Regions from separate parts of the Streptomyces sp. ITFR-16 genome, predicted to be linked through region 1. Evidence: riboswitches for the same ligand, from Rfam matches in the RefSeq annotation. Region 1 holds a riboswitch; each other region holds the start of a gene.
The links. Region 1 has a riboswitch for cyclic di-AMP ahead of RLT58_RS03715 (M23 family metallopeptidase). Riboswitches for the same ligand answer to the same signal wherever they lie in the genome.

Region 1 (5,306 bases):
TGTCGCTGCGCTTGACGCGGTAACGGCGGTGCGCGTCGTTGGACTTGAGGTAGTCGGCCTCGATGGCCTCGCGCTCGACGCCGAGGGCGAGCAGGGAGACCGCGATGGAGAGCCCCGCCCGGTCCTTGCCGGCCGCGCAGTGCATCAGGGCGGGGACGCTGTCCTCGGCCAGTGCGTGCAGCACCCGGCTGTGTTCGGCGGTCCGCTCCAGGATGATCGTGCGGTACGAGGCGACCATGCGGGCCGTCCCCTTGCCGTCGGCGAGGATCGAACGCAGCTCGGTCATGTTGCCGTCGCGCACCATCCGCCAGAACTCCGCGCCGTCCGCCGGGTCGCTGAGCGGGATGCTCACGTTGCGCACGCCGGGCAGCTCCACGTCGAGGCCGTCCAGCTTGTGGTCGGCCGCGTTGCGGAAGTCGAAGACCGTGTGCAGCCCGAGACCGGTCAGGAAGGCGGTGTCCTCGGGGGTGGCGTGCGCGAGGTGACCGCTGCGGTAGAGCCGTCCGTAGCGCACCCGGCGGCCGTCCGTGGTGGGCAGCCCGCCCACGTCACGGAAATTGCGGATCCCGGCCAGTTCGGGTTCCGTCGACGGGGTCTGCGGCAGCTGCTGCGTCACGGTCGCTCCTGGAGAATCTGCCACCGGCGCGGCTCGCCGACGGGTCCACTCTCGTGACGATACGACATTGATTCCACCGCCAATCATCTCGGGCGGCGTCCCCCTTTCCGGTGTGCGCGAGGCATTGCCCTCCCTCTCCGCCCGGTCGATGATGTGCGGAACTGTGTGAATTTGTGCCGCTGCTTCACCGATGCCGGCTGGCCGGGCGAGGAGTATCCGCAGAGGCTCTGGACCGAGCATGTGCACGGCCTCTACGCGCTGATCGACCGGCTGCGGGCCGCCCACCCCGGGGTCGCCTTCGAGTCCTGCTCGGGCGGCGGCGGCCGGATCGACCTGGGGATCCTCTCCCGTACGGACCAGGTGTGGACCTCGGACAACACCGATCCGCTGGACCGGCTCGCCATCCAGGAGGGCTTCGGGCAGATCCACCCGGCGCGGGTGATGGCGGCGTGGGTCACGGACAGCCCGAACGGCCAGCTGAACGGCCGGGTGTCCTCGCTGCGCTTCCGGTTCGTGAGCGCCATGGCCGGGGTGCTCGGCGTCGGCGGCGACCTCGCGGAGTGGAGCGACGCGGAGCTGGCCGAGGCGCGGGGCTGGGTGGAGCTGTACAAGGAGATCCGTCCCGTGGTGCAGCTGGGGGAGCTGTACCGGCTGCGTCCGCCACGCGGCGGGCTGAGCGCGGTGCAGTACGTACGGGGTGCGGAGACCGTCGTACTGATGTGGCTGGAGGCCCAGCGGTACGGGGAGCGGCCGCCGGCCCTGCGGCTGCGCGGGCTGGACCCGGAGGCGGCCTATGTCTGCGTGGACTCGGGGGTGGTGCACCACGGTTCGGCGCTGCTTCACCAGGAGGGGCTGCACACCGGGCTGCGCGGCGATCTCGATGCGGGGGTGCTGCGGCTGCGTCGCGCATGAGGGCGCGACATGTCCGTATTGAGGCTTTTAGTCGAACATGCCCTGCTTATAAGGGAGATGATCACCCTCTCGTGAGCGGGATCATATCCGTGACGGTGTGTGGCGGCGCGCCGGGCGGGTACTCCGTGCGCCGCGCGGAAAGCCAAGATCCGTAATCCACGGAGTGTGACGGGAATTCCGCGCCGGATTTCCGGTGCGGAATGCGGCGCGGAACCCATGGCTTGTTTCCGCCGTCCCGGCTCGCTTACGTTCCATGTCAATCCGGATGGAACGCCTAATCCTGCCGCCGTCCGGAATTCGCACCCACTCACCGTGTGGCAGGAGCGGGGGAACCAGGTAAGCCGCCGACCGGGAGATCCGGCCGGCTCGGGGTGAAGCCGCGCCAGGCGCGGCCGGGCATCTCCAGCCCGAACCCGACAGCTCACCTCGCAGGCGCCGGAGAGGAAATCCTTCATGCCCAATTCGGGTAAGCACCGCCGTCCCAAGTCCAGCACCATCGCCCGCGGCGTCGTCGCCGCGAGCGCCGGCGGAGCCGTCATCGCGCTTCCGCTGCTCGGCGCCACCGGTGCCCACGCCGCAGAGCAGACCGCCCCGGCCACCTCGAAGTCGGCCGCCGCGCACACCACGCCGGCCAAGGCCGCGAAGAAGCACTCCGGCACCACGACCTACTCCGTGGTCTCCGGCGACTACCTCTCCAAGATCGCCGCCGAGCACAAGCTCAAGGGCGGCTGGGAGAAGCTGTACCAGGACAACCGCGAGGTCGTCGGCGACAACCCGAGCCTGATCTTCCCGGGCATGAAGCTGACGCTCGGCGGCAAGAGCTGGGGCCACGCCTCGACCACCTCCACCCCGTCGAAGGCCGCCCCGAAGGCCGCTCCCAAGGCCCCGGCCAAGACCGAGACGAAGGCGTCCACCGCCTCCGACTCGTCCGCCTCTTCCTCCTCCGACGCCTCGTCGTCCAAGGAGACCTCGGCCCCGGCGACCCAGAGCAACGACTCCGGTTACGTCCACCCGGTCCCGGGCAACCACACCACCGCCTACCGCGCCTCCGGCTCCAACTGGTCCAGCGGCAGCCACACCGGCATCGACTTCCCCGTCGCCACCGGCACCAGCGTGAAGGCCATCACCTCCGGCACCGTCGTCACCGCCGGCTGGGGCGGCGCGTACGGCAACGAGGTCGTCATCAAGCACGCCGACGGCCACTACTCGCAGTACGGCCACATGTCCTCGCTCTCCGTCTCGGCGGGCCAGACCGTGACCGCGGGCCAGCAGGTCGGCCTCTCCGGCGCCACCGGCAACGCCACCGGCCCGCACCTGCACTTCGAGATCCGCACGGGCCCGGCCTACGGCTCGGACATCGACCCGATCGCCTACCTGGCGGCCCACGGGATCAACGTCTGATCCGAGCGGTACCGGCCCGGTGATCCGGGCCGCGGCAAGGCAGAGAGGGGCGGTGCGCGGCGGCGCACCGTCCCTCTGCTTATTCCCCCTTTACCGAAAACTGACCGGGTGGTCTATCTCACCACCCGTCAACCCCATATTACGGTCGCGTAGGTCACATTCGGCGGTGCAGGATATGCGCTTGTGGCAGACGATTCGAGAAACATCCGACAGGGCGTCATCAACCGACAGGGCGCCATCGAGTCGTACGCGGCGATTGGCGACAGCTTCACCGAGGGAGTCGGTGACCCCGGCCCGGACGGAACGTTCGTCGGCTGGGCTGACCGGCTCGCGGTACTCCTCGCGGACCAGCTCCCGGCCCCCGACGCGGCGACCGAGGCCGCGGGCTCCGCACACGGAAACTTCCGCTACGCCAATCTCGCCGTACGAGGACGCCTCCTCGACCAGATAGTCGAGGAGCAGGTGCCCCGCGCCAAGGAACTCGCCCCCGATCTGGTGAGCTTCTGCGCAGGCGGCAACGACATCATCCGGCCCGGCACCGACCCCGACGACGTGGCCGAACGCTTCGAGCGGGCGGTCGCCGAGCTGACGCAGTCCGTCGGCACCGTCATGGTCACCACCGGCTTCGACACCCGCGGCGTTCCGGTGCTGCGCCATCTGCGCGGCAAGATCGCCACGTATACCGCCCATGTGCGGTCCATCGCCGACCGCTACGACTGCCCGGTCCTCGACCTGTGGTCGCTGCGCTCCGTGCAGGACCGGCGCGCCTGGGACGGCGACCGGCTGCATCTGTCCCCCGAGGGACACACCCGGGTCGCGCTGCGCGCCGCCCAGGTCCTCGGCCTCGACGTACCTGCCGACCCCGACCAGGAGTGGCCGCCGCTGCCCCAGCGGGGAACGCTGGAGGTCCGGCGCGACGACATCCACTGGGCGCGCGAATACCTGGTGCCCTGGATCGGGCGGCGGCTGCGCGGCGAGTCCTCCGGGGACCACGTCGAGCCGAAGCGGCCCGACCTGCTCCCGCTCTGACGCATCCGCTGTCCTCAGCCGCCGGACCCACCCGTCGGGGCGGCCGGGGACAGCGGATGCGCCGGTATGCGCTCCAGCACACCGCCCGCGAAGACGTCGTACAGCGGCAGCGTCTCCAGATGCACATAGCCGATGTGGCAGTCGCAGACGGCGAGCGGACAGGCCCTCGGCCCCAGCGCCCTGCGGTAGCTGCCGTCGTACAGATTGCCCAGCTCGGCCCGGACGAAGTGGCAGCGGCGCACCGTCCCGTCCCCGTCCACCGAGATCACCGACTCACCGGTCCGGCAGGGCAGCCCGGCCGAGCGGTGCGGATGGCGGCTGTAGGGGAACAGCGGGTCGATCGCGGTCCACCGCTCCGCCTCCTCGTCCGTATAGGTGTGCCCCTCGGCGGCATTGACCCAGAGGTAGACCTGCCCGGGGAGCGCCGCCCGCAGCCGCCGCGCCTCGCCGAGGTGCTCGTCGAGACCGACGACCCCGACGCTGTGCCGGATCCCGAGGGACGTCAGCTCCGCGCACCGGTCGAGAAAGCGCTCGTACGGGGTCTGCCCCGGGTGGTACGTGCACCACAGTGCGATCTTCTCGCGGCCGGCCGCCCCCGCCTCGGCCAGCCACCGCGTCCGGCCGCTCAGATTCGTCTGGATCGCGACCCGGCGCACCTGTTCGAGCCCGGCCAGCCCGGTCATCGCCCGGCGGTACCAGGAGCGGACCAGGCCCTCGCCCCACGGGGTGAACAGCACCGAGATCCGGTCCCCGGTCTGCTCGGCCACCCACGCGGTGAACCGCTCCAGCGCGGCCCGGTCCGCCAGCAGCTGCGCCCGGCTGTCGCGCCGCTTGGCGAACGGGCAGTACGGGCAGTCGTAGTCGCACGAGGCCAGCGGGCCCCGGTAGAGGATCGTCAGCTCCACGCCGGGCTCACCTCACCTCGTACGCGGCCATCGCGGCCCGTACGGCGGGGGAGAAGAGTTCGGGGCCCAGCGCGTCGGAGTGGGCGAGTCCCTCCGGCGACAGCCGCAGCAGCCCCTCGGCTGCCGCGCCCTGATCGAGCCAGCCCCGCGCCTCGAAGCCGGCCGTCTCCGCCGGGAAGTCCTCGTACGGGGAGGTGCCGAACCGCTCGCGGTAGCCGGACAGCTCCATCCCCCCGGCCTGCAGCACCGACTGGAGGAGATGGCGGCGCCGCGCCTCGTCCCCGTCCGTGTACCGCCCCACCTCGGCGTGCGAGAAGTCCTCGGTGGCCGTGTACGCGTCGATGATCGTGCGCACCCTGCGCATCTCCACGGCGTAGTCGAAGGAGTAGTGCAGCCGCGAGGTGTACGAGCGGGCGCCGCAGCCCAGACCGATCATGCCGTCC
Region 2 (5,306 bases), 6.2 Mb from region 1:
GACGGCATCTCCCGGCTGCGGCTCACCGCCCGCGCCGACCTGACGGACGAGCAGATCGCGCGCGCGGTGGGGATCGTACGGCGGACCGCACCGGCCTCCTGACCGGTCCGGCCCGCCGGGGCCGTCAGTGGACGGAACCGCCGTTCAGACCGGAGACGAAGGACGTCCAGGCCGCGGCGGAGAACCGGAGCGGTGGCCTGGACACGTCCTTCGAGTCGCGCACGGCCAGCTGACGGCCGCCGAACACCGCGGTCTCCACACAGTTGTTCATTCCCGTGCTGCGGCTGCTGCGCCGCCACCGTAACGCGTGCTGTGCGAGGCAATCCGACATGACGCCCCCCTCGGGCAGTCCGGGGTCACCGACCGCCGCGGTCGAGTGCGGCGATCAGTTCCAACGAGTGCTCCGGCGACAGCGCGTGGGTCTGCAAGGTGCGGAAGGCCGAGCTGTACGCCTCGAGGTCTTCTTTCCGCTCCAGGTAGAGGCTACTCGTCAAATGGTCAAGAACGACCACGTCAAGATCAGAAGCGGTCGGAAATGAGAAGATTACGAAAGGGCTGGTGAGGCTGACATAGCCGCCGACCGAGAACGGCAGCAACTGCAGCTGTACGTGCGGGAGCTGTGCGACGCGTGCGAGATGGCGCAGCTGCTCCCGCATCACCCGGCGGCCGCCCACCTCCCTTCGCAGGACCGCCTCGTCCAGCACCGCGCTCAGCCGCAGCGGCGGATCGCTCCGCAGCACACCCTGCCGGGCGAGCCGTACCTCCACGAGTGAGTCCAGCTGTCCGGCCGGCAGCCCGTCCAGGGACGCCCGGGTCACCGCGCGGGCGTATTCGGCCGTCTGCAGCAGACCCGGCACCACCGAGGTCTCCAGCGTGCGGGCGGTGCGGGCCTGCGACTCCAGGCTGATGAAGTCGCGGTACTGGGGAGGGATGAGGCCCCGGTAGGCGTGCCACCAGCCGGCCCCGCCGCCGCCCGCCGAACCGGCGAGCGCGGCCAGGACCTCCCGCAGTTTCGGATCGTCCAGACCGTACGCGTCCAGCAGCCGGGTCACGTCCTGCGGCCGGACTCCGCTGACGCCGGTCTCGATCCGGCTCACCTTCGACTGGTGCCAGCCCAGCAGCCGTGCGGCGTCCCGGCTGGTGAGTCCCGACGCATGGCGCAGACTCCGCAGTTCCTCCCCGAGCTTGCGGCGTCGCACCGCAGGGCCATGGTGCATGAGACGGCTCCCTCCCGCTCCCTCACGAGGGGACAGTGTGGCGCCGGTGCGGGGCATCCGGGGCAGAGTTCACCGCTTTGAGCGACAGATATATGCATATCTTGGCGGATCGTCGTCACAGAGGGCAGCATCAGTGGCAATCTGGCGCGAAGCGCAACCCGGACCGCTCGCTGGGTCGGTACCGGGTGGGAAAGGGACGGCTCGCCATGGCAGACCATCAAGAAGCAAGCGTCACTCTGCCGAGCGAGCCGGTCTCGGTCTCAGCGGCCCGCAGGTACGTGGCCGGGGTCCTGGCCGACTGGGGACTCCCCGACGGTACGGAGGAGGCGGACACCATCCGGCTCATCCTCTCGGAACTCGCGACCAACGCCGTCCAGCACACCTTCGGCCAGTCACCCACCTTCACCGTGGACCTCCGGCTGGAGCGCGAGGAGCTGTTCCGTCTCGGGGTGACGGACAGTCACCCCCGCCGGCCCCAGCGGCTGCCCGCCGCGGTCCAGCAGGACAACGGCCGGGGCATGGTGATCATCCGCTCGCTGGCCAAGGAGTACGGCGGCCGGCTGACCGTCACCCCCACGGCCGACGGCGGTAAGACCGTCTGGATCGCCCTGCCGTGGCGCACCCCCGTCCAGCACTGAGCGGGCCGGTCGCCCGCCCCGGTCACGGCGTCGCGGCCGCCCGTCCGAACCCACTGCGCAGCAGCGAGCGCAGGGTCGCCGCCGCCGCACTCGTCCCTTCACCGCGATGCACCACCGAGATCGTCCGGCGGAACGTCCCCGGTTCCAGCCGGCGCACGGACAGCGGCGCAGGCGACATCGCGGCGACCATCTCCGGCACCACCGCCATCCCGATCCCCGCGCTGACCAGCGCGCACACCAGCGCATAGCCCGGCGCGACTCGCAGACCACCGCCGGCAGCGCCCCTGCCTCGGCCAGCGCGCTCTCCACCCCGCGGCGCGGCGGATGCGTGGGCGCGCTGCTGATGAGCGGCCTGCCCGCGAGTTCCGTCACCGGCAGCCTGCCGCTGCCGTCGGCCAGGACCTGCCCGACGGCCGTGACCAGCACCAGTTCCTCGACCAGCAGCGGTTCGGCGTGGACCCCGGAGGGCAGGGGCGTCGGGGCCGCCGGCTCGTAGGCGTGCGTCAGGGCGAGGTCGATCTCGCCGGCCGCGACCGCCGTCACCCCGTCCGGCGGCTCGTAGTCGGTGACCACCAGCTCCACATCCGGGTGCGCCCGGCGGAAGGCGCTGAGGACCGGGGGCAGCAGATGGATGCCGGCGGTGGTGAAGGTGCCGACCCGCAGCCGCCCGCCGGAGAGCCCGGCGAGCCGCGCCAGCTCGTGCCGGGCCTGGTCCATCTCGTCCAGGACCCGCCGGGCGCGGCCCGCCAGCAGCTCGCCGGCCGCCGTCAGCCGGGCCCCCCGGTGATGCCGCACCAGCAGCGCCGCACCCGCCTCCCGCTCCAGCTTGGCGAGCTGCTGGGAGAGCGCGGGGGCGGTGTAGCCGAGCCGGGCGGCGGCCCGGGTGATGGAACCGGCCTCGGCCACCGCCACCAGCGCGGCGAGCCGTGTCGGGTCGTACATTAAGCATTCCTTTGGGCAGACCCAGGAGATCGGAAGTACATGCTAAAGGCTCCGCTGGTCCAGGGTGGAGCCATGGACGCACAACTGACCGCCTTCGTCGGGGTCGCCGCCGCCATGGTCGCGCTCCCGGGCGCGGACTTCACCGTCGTCGTACGCAACGCCCTCGCCTCGCGCGCGGCGGGGGTGGCCGCCGCCCTCGGTGTCGCCGGCGGCCTGCTCGTGCACACCGCACTCGCCGTCGCCGGGCTGGCCGCCGTACTCGTGGCCGTACCGGTCCTCTTCCGCACCGTCCAGCTCCTGGGCGGGGCGTACGTGCTCTACCTGGGCATCAGTGCCCTCCTCGCGGCCCGGCGCCGCTCCGGACGGGCACCGGCCGAGGAGGCCGGGGACGGCGGGCAGGCCGCGCCGGGAACCCGGCGCGCGCTGCGGCAGGGCTTCCTCACCAACGCGCTGAACCCCAAGGCGCCCGTGCTCTTCCTCAGCCTCCTTCCGCAGTTCGTCCCGGCAGGGGCCGCCCCGCTGCCCAGGACGCTGCTGCTGGCCGCGATCGTCGTGGTGCTGGCGCTCATCTGGTTCCCGGCCGTGGCGCTCCTGGTGGACCGCCTGGGCCGGTGGCTGCGCCGGCCGCGGACTGCCCGGGCGATCGAGGGCGGCAGCGGCGCGGCACTCACCGCGCTGGGACTGGTGCTGGTGACCGGCCCCCTGGTGCACTGACGCGGGGCGTCAGGACACCCGGCCGTAGTAGACGCTCTTCGTCCAGATCTTCTCCAGGCGGACCACGGCGCCGGTCTTCGGCGAGTGCCAGATCTTCCCGCTGCCGGCGTAGATCCCCACGTGGTAGACGCTCCTGCCCGAGTGGAAGAAGACCAGGTCGCCGCGCTGCCGCTTGGAGGCGGAGATGTGGCGGGTCTTGTTGTACTGCTGCTGGGCCGTGCGCGGGAGCGTCTTGCCCGCCTTCTTGAACGAGTAGAGCGTGAGGCCCGAACAGTCGAAGCGGCTGGGGCCGGTGGCACCCCACCGGTAGGGCGCACCCTTCTTCGACGCGGCGATGTTGAGGGCCTTCATCGAATGGGTGGCCGCCTGGGCGTCGGTGACCGCACCGGGGACGAACAACGTGCCGCCGACGGCGGCGAGAGTCATGACCGAGGCCGTGGTGGCCCGGGCGAGCAGAGACGGGACATGAACCTGCGCAGACATGCGCAACCCTTCGTCAGCCGCCTGTGAAGGATGACCTGTCGGGTTCGGGCTGGCGAAGTTGCCCGGCCGCTGCAGCGGCTTCACCCCGAGGGTCGACCGCGGTCACGGTCGGCCCGTAGTGCTCGGGTCCTCCACTCCTGCCGATCCACTCCTGTCGACCAGGCATCCGGACGGCGGCAGGACTCGGCGTCCGCCCGGACCGCCCCGCCGCGGTGGCGGGGGCTTGTCGTCCCAGGGATCTTGACTCACCGAGTGCCGGATTTCCGAGGTGAAACGACCATATGTGAGGCTCGTCACGACTGACCTGTTCGGGTGGACAGGTGTCCTTTCGGGGAACTGGCGGCGCGCACCGCCCCGGGCCGTACCAGCGACGTAACGGGAGATTTCGCCCATCGTTCATTCCGGAAGCGCAAGTTGAGTTGTCCCTCGCGCGAGGGAATGCCTACGCCGAACGAGCGAGAAAAATCGATACCCGCGCCGGGCGTGTCGGTACGCGGAAGTCGATCAACTCGGTGGGTCGGGCGGCACGGTGATCCGCGCCGCCCGCCGCTCGCCGTCCAGTGCGCGCAGGGCCCGGGTCAACGTCGCGGTGTGGATGCGTGATTCGCCCCGCCGGTGCATCAGGGCGAGCGCGTCCCGCAGTGCGACCGCGTGCGAGGCCAGGGCCTGGGCGGCGCGCAGGGCGCCGTAGGTGTCGTCGCCGCGCGCCGGATTGATCCTGCCGAGCTGGTCGACGACTTGCAGATAGCGGTCGATGAACTCGGCCTCGGCCCGGGTCAGGGCGGGCAGCGGTGTGAACTCCGGCGGCTGCATGCCGGGTTCACCGCCCGGCCGGCGGTGGCGAGGGGACGCGGTCGCGCACGATGTGGTCGACCAGCCCGTATGCGAGGGCGCCTTCGGCGTCCAGGACGAGGTCGCGTTCGGTGTCCGCGGTGACCTGTCCGGCGGAGCGTCCCGTGTGCCGGGCGAGGATGCCGGTCAGCGTCTCGCGCATCCGGGCCAGCTCCCGCGCCTCGATCTCCAGATCGGACGGCTGTCCCTGGACGGGCTCCCGCAGTTCGGGCTGCTGTACCACCACCCGGGCCCCGGGCAGGGCGTGCCGCCGCCCGGGGGCGCCCGCCGCGAGCAGCACGGCCGCGTCGCCGCCGGCCTGGCCGAGACAGAAGGTCTCCACCTCGCAGGAGAGGAAGGACATCGTGTCGTAGACGGCGGTCATGGCGCCGAACGAGCCGCCCGGCGAGTTGATGTACAGCGAGACGGGCCGGTCGGGCGCGTCGTGCTCCAGGTACATGAACTGCGCGATCAGATCGTT
Region 3 (5,306 bases), 2.9 Mb from region 1:
GATGTTCGCGGCCGCCCCGCTGATCGCCGCTCCGTTCTTCACGCTGGGCAGCACGGTCCGGGTCGGGATCGCCGCGCTGCTCGCCGTCGCCGTGAAGGTGCTGTACGGCGGCACCCTGCCGGGCGTGGTCCTCACCAGTGAACTGCTCACCGTCCTCACGGTCTCGGTGCTCGCCGTCGTGATCAACGGGGTCGTGCGGCGCAGCAACGAGCAGCTGGCCTCGGCCCGGGTCATCGCGGAGACCGCCATGCGGGCGGTGCTGCCCACCCCGGCCGAGCGGATCGGCGGTCTCCAGGTGGCGGCGCGCTACGAGGCGGCGCAGGCGGACGAGTTCGTCGGCGGCGACCTGTTCTCGGTGACCGACACCCCGCAGGGCGTGCGGCTGGTGGTCGGTGACGTACGGGGCAAGGGGCTGGACGCGGTCGAGGCGGTGGCGATCGTCATCGGCGCGTTCCGGGAGGCGGCCGAGCAGGAGAAGTCGCTGGAGGGCGTGGCGCAGCGGCTGGAGCGCGCGCTGGCCCGCGAGTCGAGCCGGCAGGGCGGTCTCGACGCCGTCGAGGGGTTCATCACCGCCGTGCTCGCGGAGATCCCGCCGGGTGCCCCGCTGGTACGGATCGTCAACCGCGGCCACCCCGAGCCGCTGCTGCTGCACAAGGACGGGGCGCTGGAGGTGCTGGCGCCCTCGGTGCCCGCGCTGCCGCTCGGCATGGACCTGGGTGTCTGGCCGGACCGCGCGGACGAGTGGCAGCTGCCGGACGGGGGGACGCTGCTGTTCTACACGGACGGCCTCTCCGAGGCCCGCAACGCGGAGGGTGTCTTCTACGACCCGGCGGAACGGCTGCGCGGGCGGCTCTTCCCGGGGCCCGAGGAGCTGCTGTCCGCGCTGACCGACGACGTACGGCTGCACACCGGGGGCGAGTCGACGGACGACATGGCGCTGCTCGCGGTCGTCCGGCCGGCGAAGGGGCAGCCCGACCGGCGCAGGACCGTGAAGATCGTGGGTCTGGGCGAGGGTGCCGGATGACCTGCGGGGCACGGGAAGGCGCGGGCCGTGGGACGGTGCCACCGTCCGTAGTCGAAGGACACCCCTCCGCATAACATTTGACGCAACGTCAGAAATAGGGTCGTGTCCGACGGGTGTTCAACTCGCCCGATTCCACCCGGTTGTGTCCCGTAAAGTCCAGGCCAAAGACGTGAACGATCAGTGGGAACAGCTTGGAATCGGACCCGTCTGTCTATTAACGTTCGATAACGCAGCGCGGTTGTCCCAGCCGCCGTCAGTGGCGGCACCGTGCGCGAGCGCCGAATTCCGCAAGGGAACCGGGGAACCACCTACATGGGGTGAATCGGGCATCTCTGTCTTGCTCATGAGACGGAGGCACCCGTAGGAGACCTTCCTGCTCCGAACCCGTCAGCTAACCCGGTAGGCGAGAAGGAAGGAAAGGAGTGCGCCCCCGTGGCGTCCAACAAGCCTGCCCCCGAATCACCCTCCCGGTTCGTGCCCGAGTACAGCCATGACTTCACGGCCGGGCCCGGCACCGCGTTCGGTCCTGATCACGGGAGCGACTACGGCACCGATCGGGGCAGCGACTTCGGCAACGGCTTCCGCGCCGACGAGGCCGAGGCCGACCGGGCCTGGGAGGAATGGAATCCCACCGAGGAGTCCGTCCGTCCCGTGCGCGGCAAGCACCGCGTCGCCAAGCAGCGCAATGGTCTGGCCCGCAGCTCCACCGTCCTCGGCGTCGGTGTCATCGCGGCCGTCGGTGCGGGTGGCATGGCCACCGCGCAGAGCAAGCCGCCGGTCTCCATCTCTCTTCCCGATTCCATCGCGGACAATCTCCCCGACGCCAAGTCCCTCCCGGGCGTGAGCGCGTTGTTCTCGGGCGAGTCCGACGCCGGGAAGCCCGAGACCGCGACCGCCTCCGCCCCCCTGACCACCGCCGGCATCACCACCGCCGAGGCCGAGCAGGGCACCACGGACGCCGGTGAGGCGCTCCGCGCCCGCATCCTCCAGCAGGCCGAGCAGCAGCAGGGCGCCGCCGACGCCGAGGCCAAGGCGGCCGAGGAGAAGGCCGCCGCGGAGAAGGCGGCCGCCGAGGCGAAGAAGCAGCAGGACGCCGCCGAGGCCAAGGTCGCCGCCGAGAAGAAGAAGGCGGCCGAGGAGGCCAAGAAGAAGGCCGAGGCGCTGCGGCTGGCCAAGCTCGCCGCCAGCTACTCGCTGCCCACCACCTCGTACACGATCACCTCGACGTTCGGCGAGGCCGGTTCGATGTGGTCCTCCGGCTATCACACGGGCCTCGACTTCGCGGCGCCGACCGGTACGCCGATCAAGGCCATCCACAGCGGCACGATCAAGTCGGCCGGCTACTCGGGCTCGTACGGCTACCGCACGGTCCTGGAGCTGGAGGACGGCACGGAGCTGTGGTTCTGCCACCAGTCCTCGATCGATGTCGCGGTCGGCCAGAAGGTCACCACCGGCGACACCATCGGACGCGTCGGCGCGACCGGCAACGTGACCGGACCCCACCTCCACCTGGAGGTCCACACCCCCGACGGCACGGGCATCGACCCGATGGCCTGGCTGCGCGCCCGGGGCCTCACGGTCTGACCGCCCCCCGGCCGGATTCCCGGCCGCCCCGACCCCGGCAGTCCTGACGCTCACCCCCCGACGTCAGGGCTGCCGGTCTGCGCCGGCCGGCCCGCTCCCGCCGGATTGGGTGTACACGGCATGGAAAAGCGGAGCGGTCGGAACCGGTTGTTCCACCCATGACTTCACTTCGCAAGCTCGGCTCGTCCGACCTCCAGGTCTTCCCGCTCGCCCTCGGCGGCAACGTCTTCGGCTGGAGCGCGGACGAGGACCGCTCGTTCGCCGTTCTCGACGCGTACGCTGCGGCCGGCGGGAACTTCATCGACACCGCCGACGCCTACTCCTCCTGGGTGGAGGGCAACGAGGGCGGCGAGTCGGAGACGATCATCGGCAAGTGGCTGGCCGCGCGCGGCAACCGGTCCGACATCCTGGTGGCCACCAAGGTCGGCGCCCACCCCGCGTACAAGGGGCTCTCGGAGACCACCATCAAGGCCGCCGCCGAGGAGTCGCTGCGCCGGCTCGGCACCGACCACATCGACCTCTACTACACGCACTTCGACGACGAGACCGTGCCCGTCGAGGAGATCATCACCGCCCTCGACCAGCTTGTGAAGGACGGCAAGGTCCGCGAGATCGCCGCCTCCAACATCAGCCCGGAGCGGCTGCGCGCCTCGCTCGAGTTCTCCGAGCGCGAGGGGCTGGCCCGCTATGCGGCGCTCCAGCCGCACTACAACCTGGTCTCCCGCGACACCTACGAGGGCGAGCTCCAGGACACCGCGGCCGAGGCCGGGCTCGCGGCCGTCCCGTACTTCGCGCTGGCCTCCGGCTTCCTCACCGGCAAGTACCGTCCGGGGACCTCGGTGGACAGCGTCCGGGCCGGAAAGGCGGGCGCCCACCTGGATTCGGAGCGCGGACAGAAGGTCCTGGCCGCACTCGACGCGGTGGCGCGGGAGCGGGACGCGGAGATCGCGACCGTGGCGCTGGCGTGGCTCGCGTCCCGGCCGACGGTCGCCGCACCGATCGCCTCCGCCCGTACGGTCGAGCAGCTTCCGGCCCTGCTGGCGGTCGCCGACCTGCGGCTGACGGACCAGGAACTGACCACGCTCACCGAGGCCTCCGCCTAGGACTGCGGCGGGGGGTTGTGGCCGTACCCGTACGGCGGGGCGGGGTTGTACGGCGCGGTGCCGTAGGGCTGCTGGCCGTACTGGGGGCTGCCGTACTGCTGCGCGGGGTACGGGCCGGCGCCGTACTGCGGCGGGGCGTACGGGTACGGGGCATGGCCGCCGTAGGGCTGCCCGTATCCGTACCCCTGGTACGGGCGGGGCTGCGGGGGCAGGTGGGCGGGGCGCAGCCGGCCCGTGGTCCGGGCCGCGAAGACCAGGGCGGGGCCGGCGATCTGTCTGCGCTGCCACAGGTGGTGCAGCAGCTCCAGCTCGCGTTCGGCGTAGTCCGGGCCCGCTGTGCCCCGGCGGGCCTGCCGGCGCAGCAGCGCCAGTGATGTCGCGAACGCCTCGTACTCGCCGACCGTACGGGCCGCCGCCCTGCCGTGCTCCCGGGCCCGGCCCGCCGCCGACGCGGGTGTCTGCGGCGCGTGATGCGCGGGGGCGTAGGGGTGTGCGGCGGCTGCCGCCGCCTCGTGCAACTGGCGTGCCGCCTCCCGGGCCTTGCCCCGGGTCCGCATCGAGGACAGGGCGAGCGGTTCGACGGGGGACAGCCAGCCGGCCGCGGCGTACGCGGGCAGCTCGACCGCGAGGGTGCGCAGCTCGCGCTGGCGGGACCAGATCGCCAGCCAGGTCACCAGCCCGAAGACCGGGACCATGAAGGCCCCGTAGACGGCGTAGAAGCCGTACGGGCCGAACGTCGACGAGCCGTTCCACAGGGCGTGCATGCCCATCGCGAGGACCAGGCCCAGCAGCGGGAGGGCGATGCGCCGGGCCCGCTGGTGGTACGCGCTGCTCGCGGCGAGCCCGAAGCCGATGCCGGTCAGCACGGTGAACAGCGGGTGGGCGAACGGCGTCAGCACCACCCGTACGAAGAATGTCGCCGCCGTCACCGAGGCGAAGCCCGCGCCCATCTGCTGGTCCTCGCCGAAGGCGTTGCCCAGATAGAGGATGTTCTCGGTGAACGCGAAGCCCGTCGCGGCGAACCCGGCGACGACCACGCCGTCGACGATCCCGTGGAAGTCCCGTCTGCGGAACAGGAAGAGCAGCAGGACGGCCGCCGCCTTGGCGCTCTCCTCGACGACCGGGGCTATGACCGTGGCCCCCAGGGTGTCCGCGCTGCCCGGGTCGGCCGTGGCGGTGGCGATCCACTGGGTCGCGAAGGAGTTGGCGAGGATCGCGACCAGCGCCGCCGCACAGGCGCCCCAGGCGAAGGCGAACAGCATGTTGCGCCACGGTCCCGGTTCGACCCGGTCGAGCCAGCGGAACGCCGTCATCAGCACCGGTACGGGCAGGACGGCCAGGCCCAGACCGACGAGAAAGCCCTGGGTGCCCGTCTGGTCGCGGACCAGCGCCAGGATCACCAGGCCGCAGAGGGCCAGTGCGGTGAAGACGGCGGCGATGCGGAGCGTCCTGTTCCGCCACAGCAGGCCGACGCGGCGCGGCCGGTAGCGCCACTGGCTCCGCTCCGGCACGGCAGCCAGAATCTCGCCGACCCGCTGCTCCTCGAGCACCGGGACGGCCGGCTGCGACTGCCGCTGCTGCGGAACAGACCCGTC

Region 2: another riboswitch for cyclic di-AMP. It lies ahead of RLT58_RS31170 (C40 family peptidase); the one in region 1 lies ahead of RLT58_RS03715 (M23 family metallopeptidase).
Region 3: another riboswitch for cyclic di-AMP. It lies ahead of RLT58_RS16590 (M23 family metallopeptidase); the one in region 1 lies ahead of RLT58_RS03715 (M23 family metallopeptidase).

The regions. Positions count from the first base shown of each region.
Region 1 covers NZ_CP134609.1:796,688-801,993, reverse strand. Annotated here, with positions in the region: gene RLT58_RS03725 (tyrosine-protein phosphatase) at 1-616, opposite strand, end outside; partial or broken gene RLT58_RS03720 (alpha-galactosidase) at 794-1,528, shown strand; cyclic di-AMP (ydaO/yuaA leader) riboswitch at 1,790-1,976, shown strand; gene RLT58_RS03715 (M23 family metallopeptidase) at 1,982-2,929, shown strand; gene RLT58_RS03710 (SGNH/GDSL hydrolase family protein) at 3,113-3,958, shown strand; gene RLT58_RS03705 (STM4011 family radical SAM protein) at 3,973-4,863, opposite strand; gene RLT58_RS03700 (STM4012 family radical SAM protein) at 4,871-5,306, opposite strand, start outside.
Region 2 covers NZ_CP134609.1:6,993,184-6,998,489, forward strand. Annotated here, with positions in the region: gene RLT58_RS31140 (8-amino-7-oxononanoate synthase) at 1-102, shown strand, start outside; gene RLT58_RS31145 (DUF397 domain-containing protein) at 125-331, opposite strand; gene RLT58_RS31150 (helix-turn-helix domain-containing protein) at 357-1,217, opposite strand; gene RLT58_RS31155 (ATP-binding protein) at 1,424-1,855, shown strand; partial or broken gene RLT58_RS31160 (LysR family transcriptional regulator) at 1,878-2,797, opposite strand; gene RLT58_RS31165 (LysE family translocator) at 2,870-3,511, shown strand; gene RLT58_RS31170 (C40 family peptidase) at 3,521-3,994, opposite strand; cyclic di-AMP (ydaO/yuaA leader) riboswitch at 3,998-4,193, opposite strand; gene RLT58_RS31175 (hypothetical protein) at 4,499-4,807, opposite strand; gene RLT58_RS31180 (ATP-dependent Clp protease proteolytic subunit) at 4,815-5,306, opposite strand, start outside.
Region 3 covers NZ_CP134609.1:3,725,384-3,730,689, reverse strand. Annotated here, with positions in the region: gene RLT58_RS16595 (PP2C family protein-serine/threonine phosphatase) at 1-1,024, shown strand, start outside; cyclic di-AMP (ydaO/yuaA leader) riboswitch at 1,291-1,445, shown strand; gene RLT58_RS16590 (M23 family metallopeptidase) at 1,457-2,608, shown strand; gene RLT58_RS16585 (aldo/keto reductase) at 2,767-3,711, shown strand; gene RLT58_RS16580 (PrsW family glutamic-type intramembrane protease) at 3,708-5,306, opposite strand, start outside.